DNA from 3 places in the Chloroflexus sp. MS-CIW-1 genome. Region 3 is predicted to be linked to each of the others. Evidence: riboswitches for the same ligand, from Rfam matches in the RefSeq annotation. Region 3 holds a riboswitch; each other region holds the start of a gene.

Region 1 (10,037 bases), on a different contig from region 3:
CGAGGACGAGGCAGAGCACGATCGTTGTCAGTGCGATCGCGCTCTTCTGAGCCGGATCGACCATGCGGAGCCGATTGGTAAAGGCGTAGCGATCGATCACCCGCAGCATGGATCACCGATCTCGTTGTTGACGCCGACCGTGCTGCCAGCCAAAGAAGTAGCCGATCACGCCGGCGCCTAGCCCGGCTTGAAGGGCAAACAACAGACTTTCTGTCTCGCTCCCCGGTGGCTCAAACAGGGGCACAACCCATGGCGTATAGTCGGGGTTCACCTCAGTAATCGCCTGTGCTGCCGCAGCATCGGCACCACCGAACTCGGTATCGCGAATGAGCAGCAGCGGCGCGACTGCCAACGCAACGACGATCAGACTCAAGATCATAACGACCGGCCAGGATAACGGTTGTGCGTTCATGGACGGATTCCTTTCACCGCAAGGGCTTCCAGTTCTGCTTTGGCATTCGTTTGCAAGGCATTCATGATCAACACCGTCAGGACCCCTTCGCTGATCGCGAGCGGTATTTGCGTGACGGCAAAGATGGCGCCGAATTTGATAATGGATGCGCCGATGCCACCGACCGGATCGGGATGCGCAAGTGCCAATTGCAGGGCGGTGACCACATACGTGGTGAGATCGGCCAGCGCTGCCGCCAGAAAGACGGTTACCCAGAAGGGTGCGCGTCCGTTCAGACTCCGCCAGATGAGCCATGCCACCCACGGGCCGACGACCGCCATACTAAATGCATTCGCGCCGAGGGTGGTGAGACCACCGTGTGCAATCAAGAGGGCCTGAAACAGCAACACGATCGAGCCGAGAATACTCATCACCCATGGCCCAAACAGGATGGCACCGAGCCCGGTGCCGGTCGGGTGACTGCTCGATCCGGTGACACTGGGCAATTTCAGGGCACTGAGAACGAAGGTAAATGCGGCGGCAAAGCCAAGCAAGAGACGGACTTCAGGAGTATCGCTGATAAGTGCACGGAGGCGACGAACACCGATGACCCAAAAGGGAATGACCACCACAAACCAAAACAATGCCCACAGTGGCGGGAGAAACCCCTCCATGATGTGCATCGCATACGCCGGTCGCGCCTCAAACACAAGGAAGAGGACCGCCCCTACACTGACGATAAGCCACCGCTGCCATCGTTTCATCGGAGACCTCCATTGCTGATACATTGCTACTTCGATTGCTGCTCACCTTCCGACACACCAGCTTCAGCAAATGTTGCCATCTCGTCGAGTATTTTGCAAGCTGCCTGACAGATTGACATTGCCAGGACTGCACCGGTACCTTCTCCCAGCCGCATGTTGAGATCGAGGAGCGGTTGGAGATCGAGATGGCTGTAGACGGCACTATGCCCACGCTCAACCGAGCGGTGACCGGCGATCATATACGGCGTGGCGGCAGGTGCTAACGTTGCTGCGATCAGGGCTGCTGCCCCCGAAATGAAACCGTCGATAACGACCGGCACCCGTCGGGCCGCCGCGCCGAGTATGACACCAGCCAGGCCGCCGATTTCCAGGCCGCCTACCTTCGCCAACACGTCGAGACCATCGTTCGGATGAGGACGATGGAGCGTCAGGCCCTTCTCGATGACCGCAATTTTTCGAGCCAAACCGGCATCGTCAATACCGGTACCGCGTCCGGTCACCTCGCTGGCCGGGCGACCGGTGATCGCGGCGACAATGGCACTCGCTGCCGTGGTGTTGGCAATGCCCATTTCTCCGGTAGCCAGCAGATCGACTCCACTATCAATCGCTTCATTCGCACACGTAATACCAACTTCTATTGATTGTCGGGCAAGCTCGCGACTCATTGCCGGTTCTTCGGTGAAGTCGGCTGTACCATACGCAAGTTTGCGACTGATTAGCTCAGGATGGGCCGGTAAATCGGTTGCAACACCAATATCAACTACGATCACACGGGCGCCGACATGACGGGCCAGCACGTTGATCGCTGCGCCCCCACGCAAGAAGTTTAAGACCATTTGTGGAGTAACCTCTTTTGGAAATGCACTGACACCCTGGCGGGCAACACCGTGATCACCGGCCATGACAATCACAGCCGGCGTAGTTAACCGTGGCCGTTCGCGTCCGGTGATACCGGCAATCCGGATCGATAGCTCTTCCAATCGTCCGAGTGAACCTGCTGGTTTCGTAAGCGTATCCTGGCGGCGACGCGCAGCAGTAGCTGCCTGATCGTCGAGTGGCCCGATCTGATTGATAGTTGTTTGAAGCAGATCCATGGGTTCCTCCTTTCCTTTGTTTATTGCTACGCTGATTCGTGATAGTCGTCCTGTGCCGTAGACAGTCCCTCGCGCACAGCTTCACCCTGGTTCAGAATCTCGGCGATGGTGGCTTGGGCTTCCGGTGAAGGATTACGCCACATTCCTCGACCAATTGCTTCGTTGAGCCGTTCGGCAATCGCCTGTAATGCCCAGGGATTCACTTCTTGCAACCACTGCTGTACGTCCGGATCACGTACATACCGTTCTGTAACCTGCTCATACATCCAGTCGGCCAGTACCTGGGCCGTCGCATCGTAGCCGAAGAGGTAATCAACAGTTGCCGCCAGTTCTAGGCCACCTTTGTACCCGTGCCGACGCATACTTTCCAGCCATTTCGGATTGACCACCCGCGCCCGAAAGACACGACGGGCTTCTTCACGTAGATCGCGAGTGCGCGGTCGTGACGGATCACTGCTATCACCAAAGTAGCGCGCCGGATTCCGTCCGGTGAGGGCCCGAATCGTTGCGATCATGCCACCGTGAAACTGAAAATAATCATCGCTGTCGAAAATATCGTGTTCGCGATTGTCCTGATTTTTGGTAGCGACCTGTACCGTGCTGAGCGCAGCCGCAAAAGCTGTTTCTGCCGGGACACCCTGTTCAGTGGCGGTGTACGCATAGCCGCCCCAGCGTAGATACACGTGCGCCAGATCGGTATCGTTCGTCCAGTTTTGCCCATCGATCAGGGGGAGCATCCCGGCACCGTAACTTCCCGGTGGGCTGCCAAAGATGCGGTAGCGCGCTTCACGTTGTGCCGTTTCAACGGGCATACCACCCTCTGCCAGGGTCTGCGCTGTCAGGTGGGCATGCTTACGCGGGAAATTCAGTTCAAGCGGTTCCTCAAGATCAATGATCGTCTGCACTGCCTGATCAAGCAGCTCAATCAGATGCGGAAACGCATCGCGGAAGAAGCCACTAATCCGACAGACGACATCGATGCGTGGCCGTCCCAATTCGGCGAGCGGAATAACCTCAAAGCCGATAACCCGCCGATTTTCACGTTGCCAGCGCGGTCGCACACCCAACAACGTCATCACCTGCGCTACATCATCACCGGCAGTACGAATGAGACTGGTACCCCAGATGCTAATTCCTACGCTTTCAGGCCATGTACCGTATTCCTGTTGATAGCGGCGTAGCAGGTCATTTGCCAGCCCCTGGCCAGTCTCCCAGGCAGCCATACTGGGCACACTGCGCGGATCAAGGCTGTAGAAATTGCGTCCAGTAGGCAACACATGCGCCATTCCTCGTGTGGGGGCGCCACTTGGCCCTGGTGGTACGAAGCGTCCGGCCAGGGCAGCCAGCAGATGATCGATTTCGGCAACGGCACTCTGACGCAACCGCGGTACAAGCTGGTCGCAGGCGTAGCGCAGCACCTCCGCAATGGTCGAACTATCACCGCAACCGGGGAGCACCTGCTCTATCACCTCATGAATTGCCGACACAGCCCAGTCGTGGTTATAAAGCTGACGCAGCATAGTCCGGCAGAGGGTTTCAATGTATTCGATTAGATCGGCATTCGTCAAAAAGTGGTCATCATCAGTGCGCCGTCGCCCCGGTGCTGCCTGCAACGCTGACCAGTCAACACCGAGTGCTGTAGCAATGGCAGCCGGCAGGCTGGGAGCGGAGAGATTGGGTAGTCGCAGCAGGTGATACACCAGATCAACCAGTCGGTCGCCTTCCGGCAACGTGCCGAGAATATGCAACCCATCACGAATCTGAGCGCCGGTCAGCTCACACAGATACCCTTCGATGTCTTCGAGGAGATGGGCTACCTCACGCCCTTCTAGCTCGGCCAAAACGGTCGGTGTGCCATCCTCCAGCACACTACCATCCCACTCGTGACGATGATCACCATGATCGGCTTGCAATATGTAGCGCAGGTCATCGGCCAATTGACTGCGTTGGAGCACCTCCCAGATTTGACGTTGCAGGAATGGTAATTTGGTCGGATCAAGCCGTTCCATGCGGTAGTACTCATCGACCAGTTGAGCCAGCTCGGCCAGATCGCCATATGTGCCAGCATTTGTCATGGGTGGGGTAAGATGATCTACAATGACCGCATGGGCTCGTCGTTTGGCTTGAGTCCCCTCACCGGGATCGTTGATAATGAAGGGATAGATCAGAGGCAGGTCGGCCAGAAAGGGATCGGGAAAACAGACCGCGCTCAACCCAACCCCTTTACCAGGCAGCCATTCGAGCGTCCCATGTTTTCCCAGATGGATTATCGCATCAGCCTGCCATTCATCACGCAGCCAGCGGTAGAGGGCATAATAATTGTGTGGTGGCGGTAGATCGGGTCGGTGATAGATGGCATTGGGATCCATGTCGTAGCCACGTGGTGGCTGGAGGGCAATAAAGCAGTTGCCAACTTCCAACCCAGCCAGTGCCAGCTCACTGCGGTGGACATACGCCTGGCCAGGGGGTGGTCCCCACTGACGAATCATAGCCTCTTGCAACGGCAGCGGTAATTCGGCAAACCAGCGCCGATAGGTTTCGGCAGGAACACGATAGGCCTGTGCTAACTGCTCGGTTGTCAGCCAGGTCTCATCATACGAACAGCGTGCGATCAGACTGGCAATCAGCGAATCACCACTCTCCGGTAATTCACCCACGGCATAACCAGCCTCACGGAGGGCCGCAAAGATGCGCATCAGCGACGCCGGTGCATCCAGGCCAACAGCATTTCCGATCCGTTGCGCTTTCGCGCTGCTATTCGTCAAGATAATAGCAATCCGCTTTTGGCTGTTCGGCTTCCGGCGCAACTGGGTCAATCGCCAGACCAAACCTGCCAGCCGCTCAATCCGTTCGTGATCCGGTAATGAATGGGCGGCTGTTTCCCCTTCCTGCGACTTGAACGCAATCGGCACCCCGATGATACGGCCATCAAGCTCTGGCAAGGCAACATTCATTGCTGTATCGAGCGGCCCCAGGCCACGACCATCGCGTTGCCACGCCTCACGACTGCTGCTACTGAGCAGTGCCTGCACCACCGGAACATCAAGACGACTGAACGGATGCGGATCATCAGCACCAAGGGCGAAACTAAGGGTCGAAACGATCACATCCGGTGGGCCAGCTTGCTGCAACAATCCTAACCCAATCGGCAAACCGTCGGAAGCGATTGACTTTAGCGATTGCGTATAGACAGCGCGTACCTGCATCCCACGTGCCTGCAAGCCCGTGATCAGTGCATCAACAAACGCTGTATTCCCGCTCAGAAGATGGGCACGGTAAAAGAGCACACCAACTGTCGGTGCATCGCTTGCTGCCGCTGTGATAGTCGCCGCATCTTGTCTGCGGCCACGGCGTGCCGGTCGTGGCGGGGTATACATCCCATGCAAGGGGAGATCAATCGGCGGATCGTAGCCCCATCCGCTTACCAGCAGATGGTCACTCAGACATTGCAGTCCGTTGGCCAGATTCACCGCCCCGCCTGCCCGAAAATAGGCGCTGATCAGCATCGCCAATGGTACTCCCACCGTTGATCGGGCCATTAGATCAGGGTCTACCTCATCGACTGCTGGCAGGCAGAGCAGAAAACCATCGGTAGTCGCAGCCCACTGCTGTAACCGTTCCAGACCGTACAGAAACGCAGCCGGACTATGGAGCCGCACCACCACAATGGCTGCCGCCGGTAGATGTTGTTCAAGCAAGCGATCTATCGCAGTTGGTTCGGTCAAGCGGCCAATATGCGCCATATACAGCGGAGCAAAACCTTCTGGAAGCAGCGTCTGTGCCTGCTCGAGGGCCAAGAGATCGGTGTCGGCCTGACTCAAAACAAGAATCCCACTGCCGGCCACCGCTGGCAGACGGTCGAGGGTAGTCGTCGCAGCTTCCACACCGTCCCAGGTAAAGCCGTTGAACAGATGCGGTGCCAGTGCCGGTGGTGGTGCTACCGGACGCTCAGCGGCCAGCAGGTCTTCGATGTAATCGTACAGAACTGGCACTAATGCCGGATCATTGAGCGAGTGAAACCAGTAAGGACGGCCATCGAACAGCAAGAGGGCAACATTCGCCAGCGGGCACGGCCCTAGACACCCACCCTGACTAAGATGCACGCGATTGCGCAAACGGCGGCGTTCCCATTCTTGATGATACAGATCGGTCGGAACCGGTGCAAAACCACGTTCCGTATGACCACAGCAGCAACCGGTTGCGCAGACGATCAACATCCCCCGACGGGCGCCGGCATTTACCAGCCGCCCATCGAGCCGCTGCACCATATTGCGCTTAAGCTGTTCGCCCATGTGTCCCCCGTGTACCGGCTTAGGGAGCTGTTAGTACTCAATCCCTGGCTGTGCCCGAATCCCCTGGTCGCGGAATGGGTGCTTTACTTCACGCATTTCCGTGACCAGATCGGCGTACTCGATCAGTTCTGCCGGTGCATAGCGACCGGTAATGATGAGATGTAACATTGGCGGCTTGTTCGCTCGCAGCCACTCTACAACCTCAGTGGCAGGCAGCCAGCCATAGTGCATCACATATGTAAACTCATCGAGCAGAAAGACATCGAAATTACCACTCGTAATCTGTTGTTTGGCGATTTCCCAGCCATGCAATGCACGGGCCTGGGTCTCATCGAGATTGCGGCTCGTCCAGGTAAACCCATCACCGAGGGGCGTCAACGTAATCCCTATGCGTTCGAGTGCCCGCAATTCACCAAATCTTGCCTGTTCGTGCTTGATAAACTGCACACCACCGACGCGCATATTTCTCCCCCAGGCCCGTAGCAGAATACCTAGGGCAGCGGTTGTCTTCCCTTTCCCCTCACCGGTATTGACAATGACCAACCCTTTCGGTGCATGGCTAGCTCTCACCGCCTTGCGGCGAGCCGCTGCTTCAGGCGATGACCCCGACCCAATCGGTGCAGTTGCCTCCTCAGACACGACCGTCTCCTTACTGTTGACATATAAACAAAAACCCCGACCTTCTCGGTCGGGGCTATGAAACGATGACGCCACATGATAGCCTCATGCAGGCCTCGTTCATCCTCCTTAGCTCGAGAAGGGCTGAACGAACACTCTATCGCGGCAGGCGTCCTGGCTTCCGGCTTATAGTAGCCGGTTACAGTTGCGGCACAGCGCTGGACTCTCACCAGCTTCCACCTTTACGCCCTGGCATCCGGGCCTACGGGTCACCGCGACGGATGATTGAATGTGCAATGTACAATGTGTAGCAATTATAGCACAGGTTTGGCAGCGAGGTGTGCAGTGGTGAGACATCGATCCCATCTGCGTACCGGCTATCCCTCACTACACCGAACAGGGTGATTTCTAAACCTGTTCACTGAAGCGTGTGGATGTAACCCCGCCATCACGTTGTTCTCCGTCCACCTATACCCATACTCTTATCCCCGCATCGCCACTATATCGTAATGTGGTAGGGGCACAGCACCGCTGCGCCCCCTGGGTGCGCGGGCCACTGGCCCGCATTGCCCAGCGCCATATTCATCCCCGCATCGCCACTATGTCATAATGTGGTAGGGGCACAGCACCGCTGCGCCCCTACCAAAACTCCGTCTTGACCTCTGATAGCTGTATCCAACCACGGACTCTAAACCCGCCCTACCGTTTCACGACCATCGAAACGCCACCAGCTAAGGCCCTTACGGCCCAGTCGCCGCCAGAGTGAACTGATCAGACGGCGGTGCCGTCGTCGGGCACGGCGCGAGGCGTAAAAGGGGTCACTCTTGCAGAGCTGGCGGCGAATATGGAGACTCCGCCCAGAGAACAACCCACCGATAAATGCACTCAGATCGGCCAGTGAAGCCAGTTTGTCAGCTACCGCTAATACCCACCCTTCACGAGTGGTTGGACGTGGGCCAAAGGGGTACATGTGGCTAATGATAGCTGCCGAAACTGCTTCCGGCTCGCCCAGCTCAGCAGCTACCCGTGCCGCAATAGCGCCATGAGTGGTCAGGGTACCATAACGCGAGTCGAGGTCGTGTAAGAGGGCAGCACGAACACACGTTACCTGATCGGCGCCAAAAAATGGTGCCAGATAGTACGAGAAGTGTACCGAACGCATAAGATGATCATGCTTGGGAACACTGTGGTGCATATGGTAACGTGTCTCGATAACTCGTGGGTGGTGTAACAGATCAGTGATGGTTTCCCAGTACATCGCGACCCTTTTCCTGTATGTTGTTACCTGTTATGTTATACCATCTCTCGCACACTAACGCAATAGTAGCACAATGATTCTACCAGAGTATAACCAAGCTTGCCTTAGAAAGTTCTGAGAATGCTCCTATGACCCGGAAGCGCGAGCTGCTAGCCCGCGCTTGGCGTGAGCGGTGAAACCTGTTCAGACTGCTGTTCAACCGTCCTGGTATAGGTTGGCCCGATTGATACGGACGATGTAGCGGTCATCTGCGGCAAACCTCTGGTTGTCCCACCAATCATGCTCGTCACCGTATGGTAAGGGAAGGTTTCCCCGACCTCGCCTTGCGAGGGCCTGGGGGATGATGGCATCCTCATGCGACACACGATGGTTTCTTGCCATGTTACTGCAAGACCCAGACCAGAGACCTGCGCGCCCAGGCAAGCGCATGGGTCGGGGACCATCGGCAACCGTTCGGTCCAAACGATGAAAACTTTGCAAACGCCGACTGTCCCTTCATCAGCGCCGATTTTATTTTATTCTTCAGGTATAATATCTATGAAGCCGTGATTTCCAGCAGTATTCGGAGAGAATGTCATGAAGTTAAGAGGACGAGTTGCAATTATTACCGGTGCTTCTAGTGGGGTTGGTTACGCCGCTGCCCGGCTCTTCGCTCGCGAAGGAGCGACGGTCGTGGTCGCTGCCCGGCGACGTGAACGGCTTGAACATTTGGTCAGCATGATCACAACCGAGGGCCACAACGCTTTCGCAATTCCAACCGACATTACGGTCTCATCACAGGTCCAGTATCTGGTGGACACGACCGTCCAGATGATGGGGCGAGTCGATATCTTGTTAAACTGTGCCGGCAATATCGAGAAGATTGCGCCGCTCGAGCAATTTACCGACGCCGAGTGGCAAGAGGTTATGAATACCAATCTTAACGGCGTATTTTATTTGATGCGGGCAGTGGTACCGTATATGAAGCGTCAGCGGAGTGGTACCATTGTTAACCTCGGCTCACGGGTTGGAAAGGTGGGCGTGGCGAACATTGCACCGTTTTGCGCCGCCAAGTTCGCGTTATCGGGCCTGTCACAAGCCCTGGCACAAGAGTTACGCCCGTACAATGTCTTCGTGACAACAGTATACTCTGGGATGATCAATGCTGATATTGCACCGCTAAACCCGGCTGAAGATTTGCGTAAGCGTCTGATGACGGTTGATGATGTGGCGCAGGCATTGCTCTGGGTATGTACCCTGCCGCCCAGTCTGCGCGTTGATGAATTGCCAATTATGCCGCGCACCATCGATCTGTAGGCGGGTCAGGAGTTTATAATGCCCGAACAGGCTTCGCGTGAGTGGTGGGAAGAGTTATTTCAGGTCTATGAATTTGCTCATTATCGGCAATACGCCGATGAGCTAACCCGCCGTGAAGTTGATTTTCTGATCAACGCCCTCGGCTTGCAAGGCGTCGAGACAATCCTTGATCTAGCATGCGGCAATGGGCGGCACAGTCTGATGCTGGCCGAACGTGGCTGGACGGTGGTTGGGCTTGACGCTGCGGAGTCGGTGATCAGCCATGCCCGTACAGCAGCCACCGAACGGGGGCTGAATGTCGAGTTTGTCACCGGCGATATGCGC
Region 2 (10,037 bases), 870 kb from region 3:
GTTTAATGTTGCCGTCTGATGCCATGTATCGAGCGTTAACGGACCAATGGTCAGAATGCGTCCAGTCGGTTCGGGTGTCGGTGTAGGTGATGGAGGAGTTGCCGAGGGCTGAACCGGTGCCACCGACGATGCCACTTTCCCGCCGGTTAATTCTTGCACTGCCGCACCGATAGTATCGAGTAAATCACTCTGGCGGCGTCGTGCCGCACGTTCTTCCAGCCCGGCAGCCACTCGGGCCAGAATTTGATTCGGATCGCTGGTCTTGAGCAGATAGTCGAAGATACCAAACCGAATGCCTTCAATGGCCGAATCGAGCGAGCCATGGCCGGTTAAGACAATGATGATGGCGTCGTGGCCGGCTTCCCGCACTTTTGCTACTACTTCCATCCCTTTCATGCCGGGCATTTGTAGATCGACCAGCATGAGATCGAATGGTTCACGTTCAAACAGGGCTACTGCCTCTTCACCGGTTGCAGCCGTCGTGACGGCATAACCAGCCCGGCTGAGTAATGCCTGTAAGGTCAGGCGAATATTTTGCTCGTCATCAACTACCAACACACGCGGCTGGGTAGTCATATCACCTTGCACTCCATCTTGATTACGCTTACAGTTAGTTGGAATTATATAATTATTGGCATATCATAACATGAGCTGATAGCATGGTCAACGGTATCGGTACCGTATCCAGAGATTTTCAGCGTTCTCAATTTCGGGTCGCCTTCGAGACCGGACGATGAAACAGTAGCGGTACCCCGACGAAGCACCAGGAGCGCGGACATCCTGGGTGCGCGGGCCTCTGGCCCGCATGCGGTACCCCGAATCCTGGGTGCGTGGACATCCTGGGTGCGCGGGCCTCTGGCCCGCATGCGGTACCCCGAATCCTGGGTGCGTGGACATCCTGGGTGCGCGGGCCTCTGGCCCGCAATTAAATGGGAAGCATCCTCCTCCTTCCTCGCTCCTGGTGAGAGCTTAAAATGGGGGCTAAAGAGAGGGTATGGAGATAGCTGGAAACCTGCCTCAGCCGGCATACCGACGCAGCAGCGTGACGCCTGTTATGCCGACCGCGTGACGCGGGTTAGCAGTAGCAAATTACGGCCCTCGTGTATCATGGTGAAAGGATAACCAGCACAGGAGCTTAAACATGATCGAGCGTGAAGATGTCACAGCCTACATTGCCAGGCTAGAACAAGAATTGCAGGCAGCGCAAACTCGTATTGCTGCTCTCGAACGTGAAGCTGAGTTGCACGCCCGCTATGCCCGTGACCTTGATCGACGGCTGGCCGCACTGCTTTCCATTTCGGCTGCGCTGCTGATCAGTCATGATGTCGAGAAGATAGTGCAACTCGTCGTGCAGCAAGCCACCAACCTCTTTCCGGGTACGGCAGCGGCGTATATCTATCTGCTTGATGATGAGACAGAGGGTGCTTTGCATCTGCGGGCCTCTATTCCAGCAGGTACGCCTTCTCCGGCAATTGCAATCCTGGCCGATATAGCTGTGAAAGCGCCACGCTCGATCCTGTTAACCGGCCCACAAATCGAGAACCTGCTGCGACAACAGCATCTATCGCTGGATAAAGCCGCTGAGAATTGCACTTTGCCCCAAAGCGTGCTGCTGGCGCCCCTGCGGATCGAAAGTCAACGGAATGGGGCGCTTATCGTATGCAGCGATCAGATTTGGCATCTGTACCATCCGCGCGATTTGCCGTTCGTGCAGGCATTGGCCGATCTGACAATGATTGCGATTGATGAAGTTCGGCAGCGGCAACGAGCAACAGCGTTACAGCACGATCTGGCGCTTACCCAATCGCTCCGGGCCGAGGCTGAAGCGCGTTTGAACGCAGCACAGGCACAGTTATTGCAGAGTGCGAAACTGGCTGCGGTTGGTGAATTATCGGCTTCAGTGGCGCATGAAATCAATAATCCACTCTATGCAGCGCGCAACAGTCTCTATCTGGTCGAACAAGATTTACCGCCCGATGCCCCACAGCGCACATTTCTGAACATTGCTCAGCAAGAGTTAGGGCGGATTGCACGCATTATCACCCGGATGCGTGATTTCTACCGCCCTTCACGTGGCGAGCTGACCAGTGCCAACATTAATGCCCTGCTTCGTGAAACGCTTGAGTTAGTCACTACCCATCTGCGCCACAATCACGTTACTGTCCGTACCCAGCTCGCTAATGATCTGCCACCGATCACGGCCCATGCCGATCAGTTACGGCAGGTGTTTTTGAATGTTATTCTGAACGCTTGTGATGCGATGCCCAATGGCGGTGAATTGACCGTTACTACCAGTCTGGTCGCTGGCCGCCCAGAAGCGCCATCGACGCTATCAATCGCGATTAGTGATACCGGTGTCGGGATTGCCCCTGAACATATACCGCATCTCTTTGAGCCATTTTACACCACTAAACCGCATGGTACCGGTCTTGGGTTGGCAATCAGTGCCCATATCATTACGCAACATGGCGGGCGTATTCTTGTCGATAGCCAACCTGGTGTTGGAACAACGTTCACCATTCTGCTGCCACTTGAAGCGCCAGTGGCAACAGGGTGATCTGATGGTTCCTGCACGGAAGTTTTCGATGGATTTCTCCTGCTCAACCGCTTCAGCCCTGCATGTTAATCGGAAGCGCTTACCCGCAATGGGTGTTGGGGCGGCGCTTCACGACGTGCGGCCCGGCGGTCAGCGTTCAGACGGTGTGCACGGCGTGGTGCTGTCGATGGCAGTGGTATGGCAGGTACGGCCAGCGCCAAAATCGCCGCACCGATACGAAGATCAAAACTGGGCGCCGTGATAACCGGAAACGGATAGTAGACGAGCGCACTGGGTTCAATCAAGCGCATCGTCGCGATCACGCCAACTGCACTGACAGCAGCGATCCAGGTGAACGTATCATGACGGCGCCAGCGTTCGCGCCGATAAGTTGTGCGTGGCACACGTCGGCTTAGTTGGTGGGCAGCCCAGCCGGTGAGGAGGAGACCACCACCGCCAAGTGGGGCGACGAGAGGGACGCTGGAAGGTCCAACCCATAACCAGCCGATGACCGCAGCCGTCAGGCCTACCAGACCGAAGACCAGCCCTAGTGTGCGTCCGGTTGCCGGTGCAGTTGATACCGTGCGCCCATAGCCACGCGCTTCGAGTGCTTCGGCCAGTTGGATTGCACGCTCAAGACTACCGGCCAGAAGAGGGCTAATCAAGGCACCCCAACTCCGTATCCCACCAAACCGATGACCACGGGCCCGCTGGGCGGCTGTGATGTCCTGAACCGTGCGCACTAACCCTGGGGCAAAGGCAATCGCTATCGTCACGGTAAGACCGGCGTGGAAGAGTGAGCGCGGGGTCAGCCGGAGCAGCCGATGATGATCGACGAGCGCGTTAAAGGCGCCGAAAATGAGCAGCAGTGTCCACAATCCCAAACCACGAGTGGCCCCCCAGGCCAGGGCTTCAGCAGTGATTGACCCGCCAAAGACAATACCGCCTGACCACGCCGGAAGCTGAATGGCAGGCAACCGGAAGATCACGGTTGTTCCGCGTGCTCCACCGACCGTCACGATGGCAAAGAGAATGTATCCGAACCAGATAAAGGCACCGACACGGGCAAAGAGGGCAAAACTCCGTGCTAGCGGACGATCATCACGCCGATTCACGAAGATGTACGTCACCACCAGCATCAGCAAGATGTGGTAAAGCGGATGCGGTGCGAGCATTGCGATGGTAACTGTTGCAATCAGCCAGCAGAGCCATGTGCGCGTGTGCATTAGCCATGCCCCAAACGTACTGTCAGCGTAGCCAGTACCACCACTTCGCTTATCTCACAAAGGGCGCCGTAGGTATCGCCGGTCAGGCCACCGAAGTCACGAACCCACCAGCGCGCTAACAGATATGCCAGCCCCAACACCAAACCGAAGGCGATCAAGCCGTTGAAGTTGGCAATAAGCCACGTGACTCCCCCCGTGAGCAAAGATGCCAGCCAGAAGTCACGCTGTCGTACCTGAGAATTGAACATGCGTCCCAGTCCCCCTTCCCGTGCGGCGGGAAACCAATAGATGCCGAAACAATCGGCCCAACGCCCCAGAATGGGTGCCAGCAGGAGGGCAGGCCAGGCGCCTGGCGCACCAGCGATCAGAGCTACTTTCAGGAAGAGGATCATGATCAGCGCTGAGGCTCCCATGACCCCGATCCGACTGTCTTTCATGATTTCGAGTTTGCGTTCACGTGATCGCCAGCTCACTGCGGCATCGAACGTATCGCTCAGGCCGTCGAGGTGCATTCCGCCGGTAATGATGCCCCACATTGCCACCACCAGTACGGCGGCGCTGAGGTCACCCCACAACGGTCGGGCCAGCAGGTCAACCGCAGTTAATACACCGCCGATGACCAGGCCGGCCATCGGAAACCAGGGGATTGCCCGCACAACGCTCTGCTCGTTCATTGGTGGCAGGCCGGGAAGGGGAATGATGGTGAGAAAGCGTAGGGCCTCTACCAGACCAATGGGAGAACGGATTGATGATTCACTCATACATCTTCCGCCGTCGCCGCCAACAACCGCGGTACGGTGTTGATCGTGCGCATAATGACTGTTGATCCGTATACATCGAGTGCAGTGATACTGCCTAAGTCGATGCGCCAGCGCCAGTATTCGGCTATCGGAAGCTGACAACACCAACAGAGTACCAGTTGGATGGGTGTGGCGTGAGTGACGATCAGCACTCGTTGACCCACCGATCCGGCGAGCAATTCTTGCCATGCCTCGTTCACCCGGTTTGCCACTTCAGCCAGACTTTCTCCCCCAGTGGCCCGACCATCAATGCCGTTTGCCCAGCGTTGCTGAGCGTCATCAGGAAAACGTTGCAGCACCTCGCGGTAAGTTAGTCCTTCCCAACGTCCGTGATCGATCTCCAACCACCGCGAATCTTCATGCACTGGGATCGTCGGTCGCCGATTCAAAATCATTGTGGCCAGAGAACGGGTTCGCTCTGTTGGGCTGACAATGATGTTGGTAAAGGGTAGCACTTGTAGACGTTGAGCAAGGGCCAGATGTTGGCGCCGACCGTAATCGGTCAGAGGACTGTCACGGAGGCCGAGATACCGCCGACTCCGGTTAGCTTCGGTTTGACCGTGACGAACAAGCCAGATACTGGTGTGGCGTGAACGACCCACTGTGAAACTCCTTTATCCCTTGTTACGCCGTCTCAACGTGACCACGATGCCCATAATCAACAGTGCTGCCAGGGCAAAAAAAGCAAGCCATTGCCCATTTCCATTGCTTGCCATGGTCGGTGTAGGCGTTTCGGTTCTAGTCGGTGGTGTCGGAGCAAGCGCAGTTGGCGACGGCAGTGGACTGAGACTAAGGGTAATGGATGACCCTGTTGGTGCTCCTGCGGTCGGTGAAGAAGGGCGAGCGATTGGCATGGGTGTCGTTGGTTGTGTCGTAGCGATAGTTGGGCCTTCCATGGCCGTAGGGTTCATAGTTGCAGTAGCCTGGCGTCCAACTGTAGGAATGGCTGTTGGAACAGTGGTAGCAGTGGGCACAGTTGTGGGGAGTATTGTTGTCTGACCACACACATCACTCAGTTCGAGATCTGGTGGTACCGCACCACTACTAGCATCACCCGGCCCCCAGGCCCAGCCGTGGAGATCGCCATCGTTCACCACAACGTTGCTGGCGCCCAAATTGGAATAACGCCATGTACCGGCCTCGCGGCGGTAAAAGGCCCAGTAAACCGCTCGCCCCTGCTGATCGCGAGCACAGAAGCAACTGGTCGCCGGATAGTCGCAACCGTCGCGACCAATTTTACACACTGCGGCGCCGATACTGCTCTGCTGACTGATCACCGGTAACCCGCTCCGTTCGAGCAGATCAAGTCCACTGATCGTCGATTCGTTAAAGGTAACGCATGCCGTCACTACTTCACCATTACCGAAACGCACCACGACCCCAGCACGGTTGACCGGTGACTGGGCATTGACCGCGCTCGACAGGAGGGTCATAACCAGCAAGATCAGCATCGTGCGCCACAGTTTCATCGTCCTACCCTTGTCTCACCGGCTCACGGCGCAGCCACAGACCAACGACCAGCAGGGCCATCCCTGTGAGGGCAACCAGAGCCAGGATCGGCACAGTTTCGCCACCGGTTGTTGGCAGATTGATGGCCGAAGCGATCAATGTTTGTGCTGCCGGGATGGTGACGGTCCGTACCGGCAACGTTCTGCCAGCGACTGCCGGAATTGCCTGATAGGTTGCCAATGCGTTATCGTCGGGCATTGCGTTTTGATAGCGGAAGGCACCACTTTGATTCTGGAATGCGATCAAGGCCTTCAGCGGTGTTGCTTCACCCTGTCGCCATGGATTTGCGTTTGGGTCTTCACCGAGGGCCAGGATTGCCTGGATCACTGCTGCGGTGGAGTTGGCATCACTGGCGTTGCCGAATGCAGATGTTTGCGAGTAGGGAAACCCGCCATCGGGATTCTGTTGACCACGGAGATAGTTACGGGCGGCGGTTAACGCATCGCCTGCACGAGCATAGCCACTCAAAGCCATCACCGCCAGACTGGTCGTATTGGTATCGCTACCGGTTGCTGCGGCGCCATCAAAACTCCATCCACCGTCGCGAAGCTGTAACCCGATAAGACGTTCGATAGCAGGCGCTGGCGGTTGGACGCCCATCGCCTTGATGGCCAGGAGGGCCAGGGCATGGCCGTACACATCGGCGCCGTACTGACCGGTGGCCGGGTCGTAAGTTGTACCAAGCTGGCGGGCCAGATTAACCCCACCAAAATTGAGCGGATCGCGTCCGGCAGCGACGACGGCCAGGATCACCTTGGCTGTTGCGCCAGCCGATGAGGTTCCGTAGCTAGCGGCCTGTCCGGCCAGATAGTTGAGCGCGCTGGCTGGTGGTTGTTCACCACCGGCCACGAGCGCCACAATAGCATCAGCAGTATCACCAGGCCCAAAACCGGCAAAACTTCCATCGGCCTGTTGCTGGCCGAGAATCCACTTCAATCCGGCAGCAACCATGTCGCTTTGTGCAGCCACTGGTTGCGATACGATTATACTCAACATCATCGTAAGGATAAGGACAATTGTTCGACGCATGAGACGCTCCTCTCGTTTCCGTCAGCGAACACCGAACAGACAACAAAAATCCCTCCACCAGCGGTGGAGGGGTGAACTGATGAAGCAAAAAGAAGGTATTGCCTCACCCCCTTTCCAGCGCGGGCGTGACAGCAGACGAGTAGGGACGGGCATTCTGGCTCGTCGCCAATGGCGACATACAGTAGCGTGGACTGCGCCGGCCTTGCACCGGACTTCCCCCAATTAAGCCCTTCGCTTCCTCCGGGCTCCCTACCGGTGGGGTACAACCCCACGTTGCTTATATTCAATCAGGCTGATGGTAGCACAACCCTTGTCAATCGTCAACGTAATTGTGCCAACACATCGGCTAACACCGCAATCGCGTGTTCGTATTCGTGCAGCACAATATGTTCGTCAGGCGTATGATCAAGCCGTGAATCGCCCGGCCCGTAAGCAACGATTGGGCACTGCCACACCGGGCCTACGACATTCATATCTGCTGTACCGGTCTTGTGGAGAAACGCCGGTTGACCGCCGTGTTGACGAATCGCCCGCACAAATGCACTTGCCAGCGGTGTCGTGCGTGGACTCTGGAAGGCCGGGCAGGCGCCTTCAAAAGAGAGATGGGCAGCACCGGCTAAGGTCTGGAGCGTCTCGGCCAGGGTTGATGGTTCAACGCCGGGTGGCAGACGAAAGCCAATGGTTGCTTCGACCCATTCGTTGATGCCATCGCTATCGCTATGAACACGCCGGAGCGAAGGGATGAGTTGCTCAAACAGCCGGCTTCGTCCGGCGTTGAGATGCTGACAGTACTGTTCAACTGCTCGCCAGAAGTCAACCATCTGTTCGGGGGCAGCACGTTGTTCACCAGCACTATGGGCAACCGGTTGCTGATAACGATAGTGGACGAGCAGCCGTCCCTTATAACCGAGCGTAATCCGATCCCAGCCGCTCGGTTCTCCGATCACGCAAAAATCAGGGCGGTAGCGATCACGGGCAGCGTGAGCGCCACGTGAGCTGGCGGCTTCCTCTTCGGTGGCCCCGATAATAACTAGTCGGCAACCTAACGTGCCAGCCTGCTCGGCACGGCGGGCTGCCCAGACAAAGGTCGCCAACGGGCCTTTGGCATCAACAGCACCGCGCCCATAGAGTTTGCCGTCTTCGATACGTACCGGTATCTCGCCGGGCACAGTATCGATGTGGCCGAGCAACACAACTAATGGCCCATCCGTGCCCACCTGACCAACCGCACTGCCCGACTCATCAACGAACGCTTCCCAGCCGAACGCAGCCATTTGCGCCACCATCACCTGTACTGCCGCTGCCTCCTGTCCAGAGAGCGATGGCGTGCGAAGCAGACGAATAAGAAACTCAACCGCGTCGTTCATAAGCATGTCGCACCAGAAGTTGCGACCGCAGGGTCGCAGTGCAATGCGCATCTCCTTTCTTGACGGGTGCAAACGGTAAGACTCTTGCCTGGCCCTCTTTCCTCTTCCTCCATCCCACTGCCGGGCAGGGAGAGACGTTGCAAAGACTCAGGTTTTGAGCTATTTCATGTAAACATCCGCAACCGTATGGTATCATAAGATGCGTATTCACCGGAATCGCTATCGTAAGATCACTTGGAGCAAGTATGACCGCATCACTAACCTTTAACGCCGACCTGCATAGCCTCAAACAGATTCGGCGTTCGATCATTGATGCGGCGAGTTACACTGGTGCGCGTCGTGATTGTATTGATGATATTGTCTACGCAGCCAACGAACTGATCACCAACACCATTATCTATGGTTATGGTGGGCAAGTTGGCCCAATATGGATCGAAGTTTGGAATGAAGGTGATACGCTTTTGGTATCGATCCGTGATGCAGCACCGGCATTTAATCCGCTCAGTGTTCCTTTACCACGTCATCTGATCGCGCATGGACAGCAACGAGCGGGTGGTTTGGGGCTGTTCTTGTCGCGGAGTTTGCTGGATGATCTACAATATCGCACACTACCACACGGCGGTAACGAACTGATCTTGATCAAGCGGCATGCATTTTAGTGTTGACAAACTATGATTATCGAGAGTGTCATTAGCCAGAAAGAGTTTACCCGGCACGCCCTCAGTCGCTATTTTCGTCGTCCTATTTTCTATGTCTTTGCATTTGTAGCGGCAGTACTGACAGCGTTCGTCATTTATGATCCCTCTGTGCCTCAGGTACCCGCGTTATTAGGTGGTTGGCTGCCTTTTCTGGTCTACAGTATTGTGGGCTGGATCATGATTTATCGCCAGAGCCGAAAGCGAGATCTTCCGGTTTACCAGCCAATCCGTTACGAATTGGGGCGTGATACGTTAATCGTCAAAGCCCAAAGTGGGCGAAGTGAGATTCCGTGGTCACAAGTGCGCGGCTGGCGCAAGCTGTTTGGTGTCTATGAGCTACAGCTCATCAACGGCCAGGTGTTGTTGATTTCGGGGCGAGCAATTGGCCCCCGCCAGGTAGGAGCTTTTGAGCGCATCCTGCGGAATCGGATTGATCCGAAGCCTGAGCCGGGTATTTTTGATGAACCAGCAACGTAATACCGATCCTGTTTGCGAAAACCGTGTATCAGGTTCTTGAACTGATGTTCTCCGTAGAGGGATAGCAGCGATACGACAATTGTATCGGAGATCAATCATTGCATAGTTTAGCAGCGCACCGTGAACAGTTAAACGCTTCACAAGGAGCGTGGATTCGCGAAACGCTCGCTCAGTTCCAAGTCTCGAAAACGGTTTTGTGATGAGTGATTGGTATAAGACCTTGCCGGCAGAGGGCGAACCTCTTATAGCGACTCGGCAACCAGATATTGTTCACTATTTTCAAGACTATTACGATGCCATTTGGTAAGGAGCTGCGATAATAAAAGATGCCGGAAAGCAGGCCGACAATCAAATGTTGGCAAGGATAAGGCAACACCTCCTTGCGAACGAACAAA
Region 3 (10,037 bases):
GCGTTCGAGGAAGCGCAAGACCAGTTGCAGTCGCTCGGAGACATCGAAAGTATCAAGCACCGTCTGCTGGTCATCAAGACTCAAATTAAGATTGGCAGCGATCAGATCGGCCAGCATTCCAGGATGCGGTGCATTCGCGGCCGCAATAGCTAGCTCATCGGGTAGATTTGGGCTCTGTTCGACGATCTGCTGGAAGCCAACCAGTGCCGCCCGTGCCAGGCCAGCCGTCTCAATCGAGACATCAACCGGGTCGATAGCAACAGTGATTCGGGCCTGCGGATACGGTTTGGTTGTGATCCACTGCCGTACCTGAATCCGAGCCTGACCCTGCAACAGCAGTTGCACGCCACCCTGTGGGAGGCGCATCATCCGCACGATCAGCGCGGCGGTACCGGTCGAAGCCAGCATTGCCGGTTCAAACTCGGCCCCAGTTTGAACCCGACGAAAGACGCCGATGATCTTTGTTGAGAGCGCTGCTTCATCGACTAAACGCACCCAGGCATCACCACTGACCACTAACGGCAAGAACATGCCTGGGAAAAGCACAGCATTGTTTATCGGTAATACCGGCAATACTTCCGGAATATCCGGTATCGGTAAACGTTGAGGAGAGGCACTTTCGCTCACGATTATTCTCCCTCCAGCACTGGAATAACGACCTGGCGCAGGGTATGTCTGGCAAAGGGCAACCGAATCTCGAGCAGACCGTGAAAGGAACGAGCACTGCTCTGTTCGGGATCAACGGCATGCTCGAATGGTATCTCAAACTGAAACATCCCGGCAGCAATCTCCATTCGGTGCAATCGCCGTAGGCCGGGCGGCAGCGTGAGCTGGCGTACCCCGGCGATTCGCACCCGTTCGGGATAGGCTTCAATCTGCACCGTGGTCGGATCAACACCGGCAAGCTCGATAACCAGGATGATCTCGCGATCAGTCTCGAAGATATTGAGCGGCGGCGACCATGGTCGTATGTCGAACTGAGCATACGGTAGTCGGGTACGTAAAATACGAATATACGATGAGTCGCTCATTGGTTACATCCTTTTCTGCTACGCCTCGATGATAAACGAGCGCTTGAAGAGCTCGTACCGACGTTTAACCTGTCGCACCCGCCAGCCCAGCACCAGTAATACGCTACCAATAGCGATGAAAAAGGCCGCAGCCAGCAGCGCTAAAAGTTCAGGCCAGATGATCACTGCAATCCCCAGAGCGATTAAGGCTAAGCCCTGCGAGAGGTAGAACCACCAGAGCGCCGATAGTTCGGCGGTGAGATAATCGAATGGTCGAAAATCGATAGAATAGACCGGCATAATACACCTCCTAACGGTATATGTTCACGTCAGCCTGTCCAACCCGATCACTTATTCGTACCAATCAGCATCAACCCAGTTCATATCGGGTTGCAGAGCACGTCGGTAAGCCAGTTCCGCACGGAGACGGGCAATTTCGCGTTGCATTGCCAGCATACGGCGACGCATATGCAAAATGACATCAACGGCATCCGACGGTACCCCTAAATCATCGATCAAACGGCGGATCAAACGCAATTCGGCAAACTCTGCCGCCGGCAACTCAGGGATTGGATGAATATACCCGAGATCAACGAGATGCTGCAAAACCGGTACCGGCAAACCCACTGTCAGCGCCAGGTCTTCTAAACTCCTCCGTCGCACCAGCATAGGCGGCGTCTCCTTTATCATTTATCATTGCAACTCAGCCAACGTGACCGGCAACACCTGCTCGCGACCATCACGCAACACCTTGACCTGCACCGTCTCGCCAACTTGGGTTTGCGTTTCGAGATAGACGATTAAATCCTGGCTGGTCGTTATTGGCTGATTGTTAATAGCGACAATGACGTCACCCCCAAGTGGCAGACTGACATTGCCTACCCGAGCCAGACGGTCAGGTCCGCGTAATCCAGCCCGTGCTGCCGGTCCATTCGCAACCAATTCAGCGATCAACAAACCCTGGTCAGGTAATTGCACACCGGCCCGTCTGAACAAGGCAGCCCGCTGAGGCGTCAACTCAATCACCCGCACCCCTAACGATGGATGTGGATAACGACCGTCTCGGATCAAGACCGGCACAACTCGTTGGACAGTACGTGCTGAGATGGCAAATCCAATACCAGCATTAGCGCCACTCGGACTCAGAATAGCCGAATTGACACCTATCACCTGTCCGGTGAGATTGAGCAACGGGCCGCCTGAATTACCAGGATTGATCGCGACATCAGATTGAATAACTTCGCCGATGAAGCGTTGGTTAGGGCTTTCAATGACTCGCCCCAATGCACTGACAATACCGAAGGTAAGAGTGCGTTCCAAACCAAACGGATTGCCGATTGCCAACACAAATTGACCTACGTACACTTGGGTAGAATCACCGATTGGCAAGGGACGGATCGACCCGGCGGGCAGATCAACTTTGATCACCGCCAGATCGTTTGATGGATCACTGCCAACAATCTGGGCGGGAACAGTCTGCCCATCGGCCAGGGTAACCTGTAGTTCATCGGCATCGGCAATCACGTGATAGTTCGTCACAATATGGCCTTGAGTATCGTAGAAAAAACCTGAACCGCTACCCTGACGTGGGATCGGATTGAAGAAGAAATCATAACTGACCGAGCGACTAGTGATATTCACCACGCTCGATCCGGCTTCACGATACACGTCTGCAATTCGAGCCTCAAGGTCGGTCACGGACAGCGGGATCACCGTTGGCCCAACAGTTGGCGCTATCTGCATCGCCGGCGTCGGCGATGGTGAAACTGCAACAGCCGTCGGACGATTGCCAACCAATGCAGCCCAAACAAACGCACCGGCAATCACAGCCAGGAGCGCCAGTTCGAGTAACAGCATGATCCACCGTCCGCGTCCCGATTGACGTTCCATAGAAACCTCTTGTTTAGTGATACAACGTTCTAACGCCTACGACGACGTACCAGATCACGGAGTGTTGCTAGCTCGTCCTCGCTTAGCGGTTCAGGCAAGACCAATTTCACCCGCACAAAGAGATCACCCCGCTCTGACGGATTGTCGAGACGTGGCATGCCCTTACCGCGCAGCCGGAACACCCGGTCAGCCTGGGTTAACGGTGGTATCTTGAGCGTCACGGTCCCATCAATCGTCGGTACCCGCACTTCACCACCCACCGCAGCAGTGAAGGCGTCAACTTCAACTACTGATCGCAGATCATCACCATCACGTTCAAACTGCGGATGCGGCGCCACTTCAACGATCAGGTAGAGATCACCATCAGGTCCACCACCGATACCAGGCGCGCCCTGACCACTCAGACGCACACGGGTACCGGTTTGCACCCCACGCGGAATGCGCGCCTCGATCCGCCGGTTACCGACCTGAAGGGAGCGAGTTGTCCCCGAAAAAGCCTCTTCCAGGGTGATAGTGACCGGAACTTCGAGATCGCGTCCACGCGCACTTCGGCTCGTCCGCCGAAATTGTGGTTGACCGAAAATCGAACTGAAGAAGTCGGAGAAGGGACTGTCGGCGCCAAACAAGTCTTCGAGATCTTCTGGCGACACATTGTAGGTATAGACTTGTTGACCAGGCGCCGCCTGCCACTGGCTCCAGTTGAAATCACCGCGGCCACCGCTGCGCTGCCAGCGCTGATAGTACGACCGCAGCTCGTCGTACTTTCGCCGCCGCTCAGGATCACTCAGCGCCTGATAGGCCTCATTTATTTCTTTAAAGCGCTCCTCAGCCTTTTTGTCACCCGGATTGACATCAGGATGGTACTGCCGCGCCAGCTTGCGATAGGCTTGTTTAATCGCTTGTTCATCAGCATCCGGGCTAAGGCCTAAGATTGCGTAGTAATCCTTGAATTCCATAGTTTCCCACACACGTGATGTTGTAAGATAGCGATGTTACCCGTGTGAGGCACGGATGACCTCTTGACGACCGGTATAACGTCTTACCGGCACATACTGGTACACTTACCAGCGGAAGATTCCGGCCAGACCGTTAAAATCGCGCATCAGCCGCTCTTGAGCAGCACCGGTCACAAACTCTAACCGGGTAGCAAAGGCGGCACAGGCATCGACCAACACATCACGAAGGGCAACCGGTTGCGGATCGCTATCAGGGGCCAGTAAAACGGCCTGTTCACGACTGGCAGCCAATAGCCCTTCAGGGGTCATCCAGACCTGTGCGTCTAGATACCAGGGTGCAATCAGCAGACTCAAGCGACCCTCCTGCAACGCATTCAGAGTTGGATCAACTCCCCACACACCCGGTTGGCGCACAACCTGTTCGAGCAGAGATTGCTCGTGGGTCTGTTCAACCTGTTCTAATACCGGCATGACTTTGGCGAGCACATGAGCCGGTGCTGCATCGGGATGCGGCAGATCGGCAACATGCGCCACAATCATCTGTCGAACAGAACGGGGCAACAGATCGGCAAACTGTTTGGTTGCCTCTTCACGACCAAGTAATACCAGGCGGCGCACCCGCAGATGATCAAGTGCACGTTCAGTTAACTCGGCTAGACGTTGCAGGTAGCGTACCGCAATGTTCTCCATTCGTCGGGCAAATCGGTCGCGATTCCCCATTGCCTGGGCACGCAATGCCTCCCGCAGCCGTCGTGGATCGAACTGTGTTAATTGCTGCCAGAGATCGGACTCAACACTGCGGAACACATCAGTGTGCTCAACGATCTCGCCGAGGAAGACTTCAAAGAAGCGCCAGCCTTCGCCACGCAACCAGACAACGGCAGTGTGCTCGTACTGATCGAGAGCATAGATCAGCGGCGAAATATACGGCTCGCCCCAGCGCGCCTCAACCCGTCCGTTCCGCACATCAACCAAAGGTAAATTGATATGGAGCGGTAACCTCGTTACCGCAACGGTGGTGCTCTTGCGTTCGGCAGCAGGCGCTGCGGCAAACAGCGCCAGCGTGCGCGCCTCCGGCGCAATTTCAGCCTCAAGCGCTGTCAGCACCGCCTGTTCAATCTCTGCCGGTGCTGCGAGTGCCTTTACTGCGTTACGTGCACGCAAAACCCACGCTCGCCGTTCGTTTTCGGGCCTGGTTGGATCAACCTCAACGTACAGCGACAGCACTGGTGGCTGCAATTCACTTAACTCTGCGCGGAGCTGTTGCACTGCTTCCCGATCGATCATACACACTTCCTTTCTGACAATCATCGCCACCAGCGGGCAATCACGTTGGCGATGATCGTCAATATCAGACTCACGACTAACATGGTGCCAAGCGGAATGAAAATCGTCAGGTTGTCGCGTTCGATCAGAATATCACCAGGCAGGCGACCCAACCATGGCAAACGTCCGGCAGCCATCATGACTAGCCCGATCACAACCAGCAGGATACCAACGCCAATTAACCAGCGGCCAATTTCCGTCATACGTACACCTCGATACGGGCACTGAAACAGCCCTTTTCTATCTGCTTGCTATTATGATGGCACGGTATTAGCTGCTGATCAACAGCTTGCTAACAATGTATTAGAATGTCTTTGTAGCAATGACTATGTTTCCCCATCGTCATGATACTCGATCTGAGCAGCGCCGCACCGGATACACCTGAAGAAACCCATTGCAACATGTGGAATTCATCCCCGATGATAGAGCAGCTTTATGAGGTATACTGCATGTAGGAACTTATTTCCTTATCTGTACAGGGTGAGACACTTGTTGAAATAGAAAGTGCAGAACGATGAACCAAAGACGTCAATCTTTTCCTACGCCGACCATGAGCGGATGGTCAATGTCAGCAATATTCTCCATCATTATCCTGGGGATGGTCGCAGTCTTTATTGTGATCAATTCGGTAACGACCATTGAAGCCGGTACCAGAGGTGTACTGAAGACATTCGGCGAAATTACCGGTGTGCTCAACGAAGGGCTTCACTTTCGCCCACCGTTTATTACCTCCGTCACCATCGTGGAAGTACGCACCCAGCGCTATGAGTCCAATTCAAGCGCAGCTTCACGTGACCTGCAAACCGTAACCACCCAGGTGGTCATCAACTACCGGCCTGACGCCAGCCAGGTTGATCGACTGGTACGCGAGATCGGTGTAGACTACGAACGCCGCGTGGTTGATCCCGCCATTCAGGAGGCGCTCAAAGCAGCAACAGCACGCTTTACGGCTGAAGAACTGATCACCCGTCGTCCTGAAGTGTCAGATTTGATCCTAAACATTTTGAGTGAACGCCTAACACCCCGTGGGGTCATCGTTGAAAGTGTCTCGATCACCGACTTCAATTTCAGTCCTGAGTTTGCCCGTGCTATCGAAGCGAAGCAGGTTGCCGAGCAAGACGCACTACGGGCCGCACGCGAGCTTGAACGGGCGCGGATCGAGGCCCAACAGCAAGTCGCTCGTGCTGAAGCTGAGGCAAAGGCTCGCCTCGAAATTGCTCGCGCTGAAGCCGAATCGCTCCGCCTGCTCGGTGAAGTCGTTTCTCCGCAATTGCTCCAATTGCGCTTTATCGAACGCTGGGATGGTGTCTTGCCGCGCTTGGTAAGTGGCGATAATGGCCTGTTGACCATGCTGAGCATTCCAAGCGACGGTATGCTAGGTGATACACCGGCGGCAACCAGACCACGCGATGGTGAGCCGGTGACCGGAACTGCAGGTGGTGAGTAGAGTTGAAGACCGTTTCGTTGGAATGGGTAAATACGGCTGCACTTTGTCATCGATCTGGTGCAATCCCACCTTGAGATGGAGAGGTACGGTATCTCGTGCCTCTCCCTAGTAGTGACACTGCGTGCGGTACATCGTTGTTGAGACGACGGATTCTGCAACACAGAGACACGGAAAATACAGAGATGAATGAAACACCAATGATGAGCCGTCATCGCTCACTGTCACGATTTCCAAATGAGAACGTCTCACACGTGTGCAGAATGACTTACCCCGATAATGGCCATCGGTTCTGAAAAACACGCTGACCAGGGCCTTTCAAGGTCTTCATCTTTTGGTATCACGAGAGCCACTTCGCTGTAACCGAATGGGGAGACATGCACGATGCATGTCATCCATGCGCGAGACGATCCCCGACTCGCGCGATTGCCCTTGGAGCGCGGGCCTCCGGCCTGCATCCTCCGGCGTGAAGCTGAAATCCGTCGTTTATCCCATCAACAAGCCATCAGGAGCGGGTTCCAATCCCACCTCACCCTCCCCCTTCCGCTCCCACAAAGGGAGCGGAAGGGGGTTGGGGAGAAGGTGAGGGGTGTTAGGCGCACGTCGCCGCACAACGTTGAAAACCCCTACACGCTGACAGGGAACAGTTGCAAAATCGTGTCAGTTGTGCTAGTATATGGGCAATATTGACAAGCTTATATCGTCGCGGTGACCCGTAGGCCCGGATGCCAGGGCGTAAAGGTGGAAGCTGGTGCAAGTCCAGCGCTGTGCCGCAACTGTAACCGGTTCTAATACCGGAAGCCAGGATGCCTGCCGCGATGCGATGATGTTCGGCCCTTCTCGAGCTAAGGAGGAGAACATGCCTGCCGTAGTTTACCCCACTGAACGGGCAGTGTTTATATCCCCAGCTCTCGGAAGAGACTGGGGATGTTTTGTTGATGGTTATCATCAACAGCACCATCTGCCCACTACGCCAATTTCCGACAAACAATAGTGACTATTCGTTGAGCAGATCGCTCGTTCCCAGTACCCGATAGCATTTTCTGCTAGCGGCGAAGGATCTCTTGCATTATTTTTTGCATTTTTGGAGGAAAACTATGTATCGTTTAGCACATTACATGCTTTCGTTTTTCTTCGTCATCTTCTTTATTGGGTGTGGAAATCAGACTGCGACCAGACCTGTGCCAACCGCTGTTCCAACAACGGCATTAGGAGCTATAGGTACACCAATCCCGACTGCTGTACCTACGGCTACTCCAGACATGCTCACACCACCGCTTACCAACCTTACCGATGAGTGTGTTACTGAGTTCGATCCGGAAGTCGATTACTTCCCAGAGAAAGTTACTCTGGAAGAGGCAACTGGTTGGAAGATTGAGTATTTCAACCATTACAAGATCATCACTGTGCTCAATCCGTGGCGCGACGCTGATGTTCAATTCCGGTATGTCCTGCTTCAGTGCGGCACTCCGCCACCTGATCTAAAAGATAATACGCTACTGATCGAAATTCCGGTACAGCGTGTGGTGGCAATGTCAACCACACAACTGCCCCATCTCGACGAACTTGGCCTGCTTGATAGGTTAGTCGGTGTCGATAGCTTCCTGTACATCAACAACGAGACCGTGCGTCAGAAGATCGCTGCCGGAGAGCTGGTGGAAATCGGGAGTGGAGGCCAGGTGAATGTTGAACAAGCTCTCGATCTCAATCCCGATCTGATCATGACGTATGGGGTTGGTAATCCTGAGTTCGACGCCCATCCTAAGTTACTCGAGGCTGGTCTAAAGGTTGTCTTGAACAGCGAATACATGGAAAGCACACCGCTCGGTCGCGCTGAATGGATTAAATTCACCGCAGCATTCTTCAACCAGGAAATGGCAGCCAATAAAGCCTACGCCGCTATCGCTAACCGCTATCGCGAGATAGCCGCTAAAGCCCGCGAAGTAGCCAACAAACCTACTGTCTTTGCTAATGCTCCGTTTCGGGGAACATGGTATATGCCCGGTGGTAAAAGCTATGTGGCCCAACTTCTAGCCGATGCCGGTGCAACCTACCTCTGGGCTGACGATACATCGAGCGGAAGTCAACCACTGAGCTTTGAAGAGGTTTTTGAACGCGCCCAGAATGCCGATTTCTGGCTGAACCCTGGTAGTGCGAAGAGTTTGAGCGAATTGCAGCAAATAGACGAACGCTTTTCGCAGTTTACCGCCTTTCAGAAAGGCAACGTCTTCAACAACAACAAGCGATTGAACGAGAACGGCGGCAATGATTATTGGGAAACCGGTGTTACTAACCCTCATCTCATTCTGGCCGACTTGATCAAGATATTGCACCCAGAATTACTACCTGATCACGAACTCTTCTTTTACCAACAGCTTGCACCATAGAGGACGGTATGACTAAACCCCATATGAACCCATATTCTCGCCATATCTTTATCTGTACTGGACACTATTGCGATCCAGACGGCAAAGCAGCACAATTGTACTCACAATTAGCCCACCTGCTTGGGCCGTTAGGGGATTACCAGAATCCGAACAGAGTCAAGCGGGGCACGACGCCGTGTCTTGGTGTCTGCTCCGCCGGTCCTATTGTCGTGGTATACCCTGAAGGCATCTGGTACCACCACGTTGACCAAGTAGTAATTAGACGAATTATTCATGAACATCTGATACATAATAGCCCTGTGGAAGAATATATTTTTCATCGGTTAAAACGATAACTTCAATCAGTACGAAAATTGTATGGGGAAAATATTCGCTACCACAAACAAATCATCTGTACATTTACACCAACACCTACAGATGGTTATCCTCATCGTCATGTCTGGTATTACTCTAGTGAGTTTCTTATTAAGCCTCAGTGCAGGATCAGTACCCATTCCATTGGAACAGGTTCTAACAATCCTCTTCCACAAGGAAGCTGAACGAGCGACGTGGGTAACGATCATATACGACTTTCGCATACCTAAAGCACTCACCGCGGCGCTAGCCGGAGCCGCACTCGGCGTGAGCGGCCTACAAATGCAAACCCTCTTCCGCAACCCGCTAGCCGATCCATTTATTCTTGGCATCAGTTCAGGGGCCAGCCTTGGGGTTGCCATCGTTGTGTTAAGCGTTGGTACTGCCAACACAAGTTTGTTGGCTGTTACCGGACTGTTGAGTAATATTAGCCTGGTAGTCGCCGCCAGTTTCGGTGCCGGTATCGTGATGATTCTTGTTATCTTTATAGCTCAACAAGTGCGGAGCAGCATTACTCTTCTTATCTTAGGGCTTATGATCAGTTATGTTACCAGTGCTGTGGTAAGTCTGCTGTTGTACTTTAGTATTGCCGAGCGCATTCATGCATACATTGCCTGGAGCTTTGGCAATTTCGGTGGTGTAACCTGGAGTCAACTGTGGGTTCTAGGGC

What was found. A riboswitch is a leader RNA that binds a small molecule or an ion and turns the genes downstream of it on or off. The one in region 3 is predicted to bind cobalamin.
Region 1: it holds a riboswitch for cobalamin, as region 3 does, so the genes downstream of both, cobO (cob(I)yrinic acid a,c-diamide adenosyltransferase) here and QTO31_RS13605 (ABC transporter substrate-binding protein) in region 3, are expected to answer to the same signal.
Region 2: it holds a riboswitch for cobalamin, as region 3 does, so the genes downstream of both, QTO31_RS17105 (prenyltransferase/squalene oxidase repeat-containing protein) here and QTO31_RS13605 (ABC transporter substrate-binding protein) in region 3, are expected to answer to the same signal.

What each region holds. Positions count from the first base shown of each region.
Region 1 is NZ_JAUBWR010000001.1:2,635,263-2,645,299, forward strand. Features, by position in the region: gene cbiQ (cobalt ECF transporter T component CbiQ) at 1-109, opposite strand, end outside; gene QTO31_RS10540 (energy-coupling factor ABC transporter substrate-binding protein) at 113-412, opposite strand; gene QTO31_RS10545 (energy-coupling factor ABC transporter permease) at 409-1,155, opposite strand; gene cobT (nicotinate-nucleotide--dimethylbenzimidazole phosphoribosyltransferase) at 1,182-2,249, opposite strand; gene cobN (cobaltochelatase subunit CobN) at 2,276-6,541, opposite strand; gene cobO (cob(I)yrinic acid a,c-diamide adenosyltransferase) at 6,572-7,180, opposite strand; cobalamin riboswitch at 7,306-7,451, opposite strand; gene QTO31_RS10565 (HD domain-containing protein) at 7,848-8,417, opposite strand; gene QTO31_RS10570 (SDR family oxidoreductase) at 8,994-9,713, shown strand; gene QTO31_RS10575 (class I SAM-dependent methyltransferase) at 9,732-10,037, shown strand, end outside.
Region 2 is NZ_JAUBWR010000002.1:1,018,538-1,028,574, forward strand. Features, by position in the region: gene QTO31_RS17075 (response regulator transcription factor) at 1-576, opposite strand, end outside; gene QTO31_RS17080 (sensor histidine kinase) at 1,142-2,557, shown strand; gene QTO31_RS17085 (energy-coupling factor transporter transmembrane component T) at 2,623-3,762, opposite strand; gene cobS (adenosylcobinamide-GDP ribazoletransferase) at 3,762-4,523, opposite strand; gene QTO31_RS17095 (histidine phosphatase family protein) at 4,520-5,164, opposite strand; gene QTO31_RS17100 (hypothetical protein) at 5,177-6,031, opposite strand; gene QTO31_RS17105 (prenyltransferase/squalene oxidase repeat-containing protein) at 6,036-7,100, opposite strand; cobalamin riboswitch at 7,226-7,367, opposite strand; gene QTO31_RS17110 ([LysW]-lysine hydrolase) at 7,421-8,467, opposite strand; gene QTO31_RS17115 (ATP-binding protein) at 8,713-9,126, shown strand; gene QTO31_RS17120 (YcxB family protein) at 9,139-9,642, shown strand.
Region 3 is NZ_JAUBWR010000002.1:150,539-160,575, forward strand. Features, by position in the region: gene lon (endopeptidase La) at 1-627, opposite strand, end outside; gene QTO31_RS13565 (Hsp20/alpha crystallin family protein) at 630-1,031, opposite strand; gene QTO31_RS13570 (hypothetical protein) at 1,050-1,310, opposite strand; gene QTO31_RS13575 (chaperone modulator CbpM) at 1,362-1,679, opposite strand; gene QTO31_RS13580 (S1C family serine protease) at 1,704-2,900, opposite strand; gene QTO31_RS13585 (J domain-containing protein) at 2,930-3,856, opposite strand; gene QTO31_RS13590 (VLRF1 family aeRF1-type release factor) at 3,962-5,143, opposite strand; gene QTO31_RS13595 (DUF2905 domain-containing protein) at 5,164-5,385, opposite strand; gene QTO31_RS13600 (prohibitin family protein) at 5,697-6,629, shown strand; cobalamin riboswitch at 7,316-7,459, shown strand; gene QTO31_RS13605 (ABC transporter substrate-binding protein) at 7,724-9,013, shown strand; gene QTO31_RS13610 (iron chelate uptake ABC transporter family permease subunit) at 9,431-10,037, shown strand, end outside.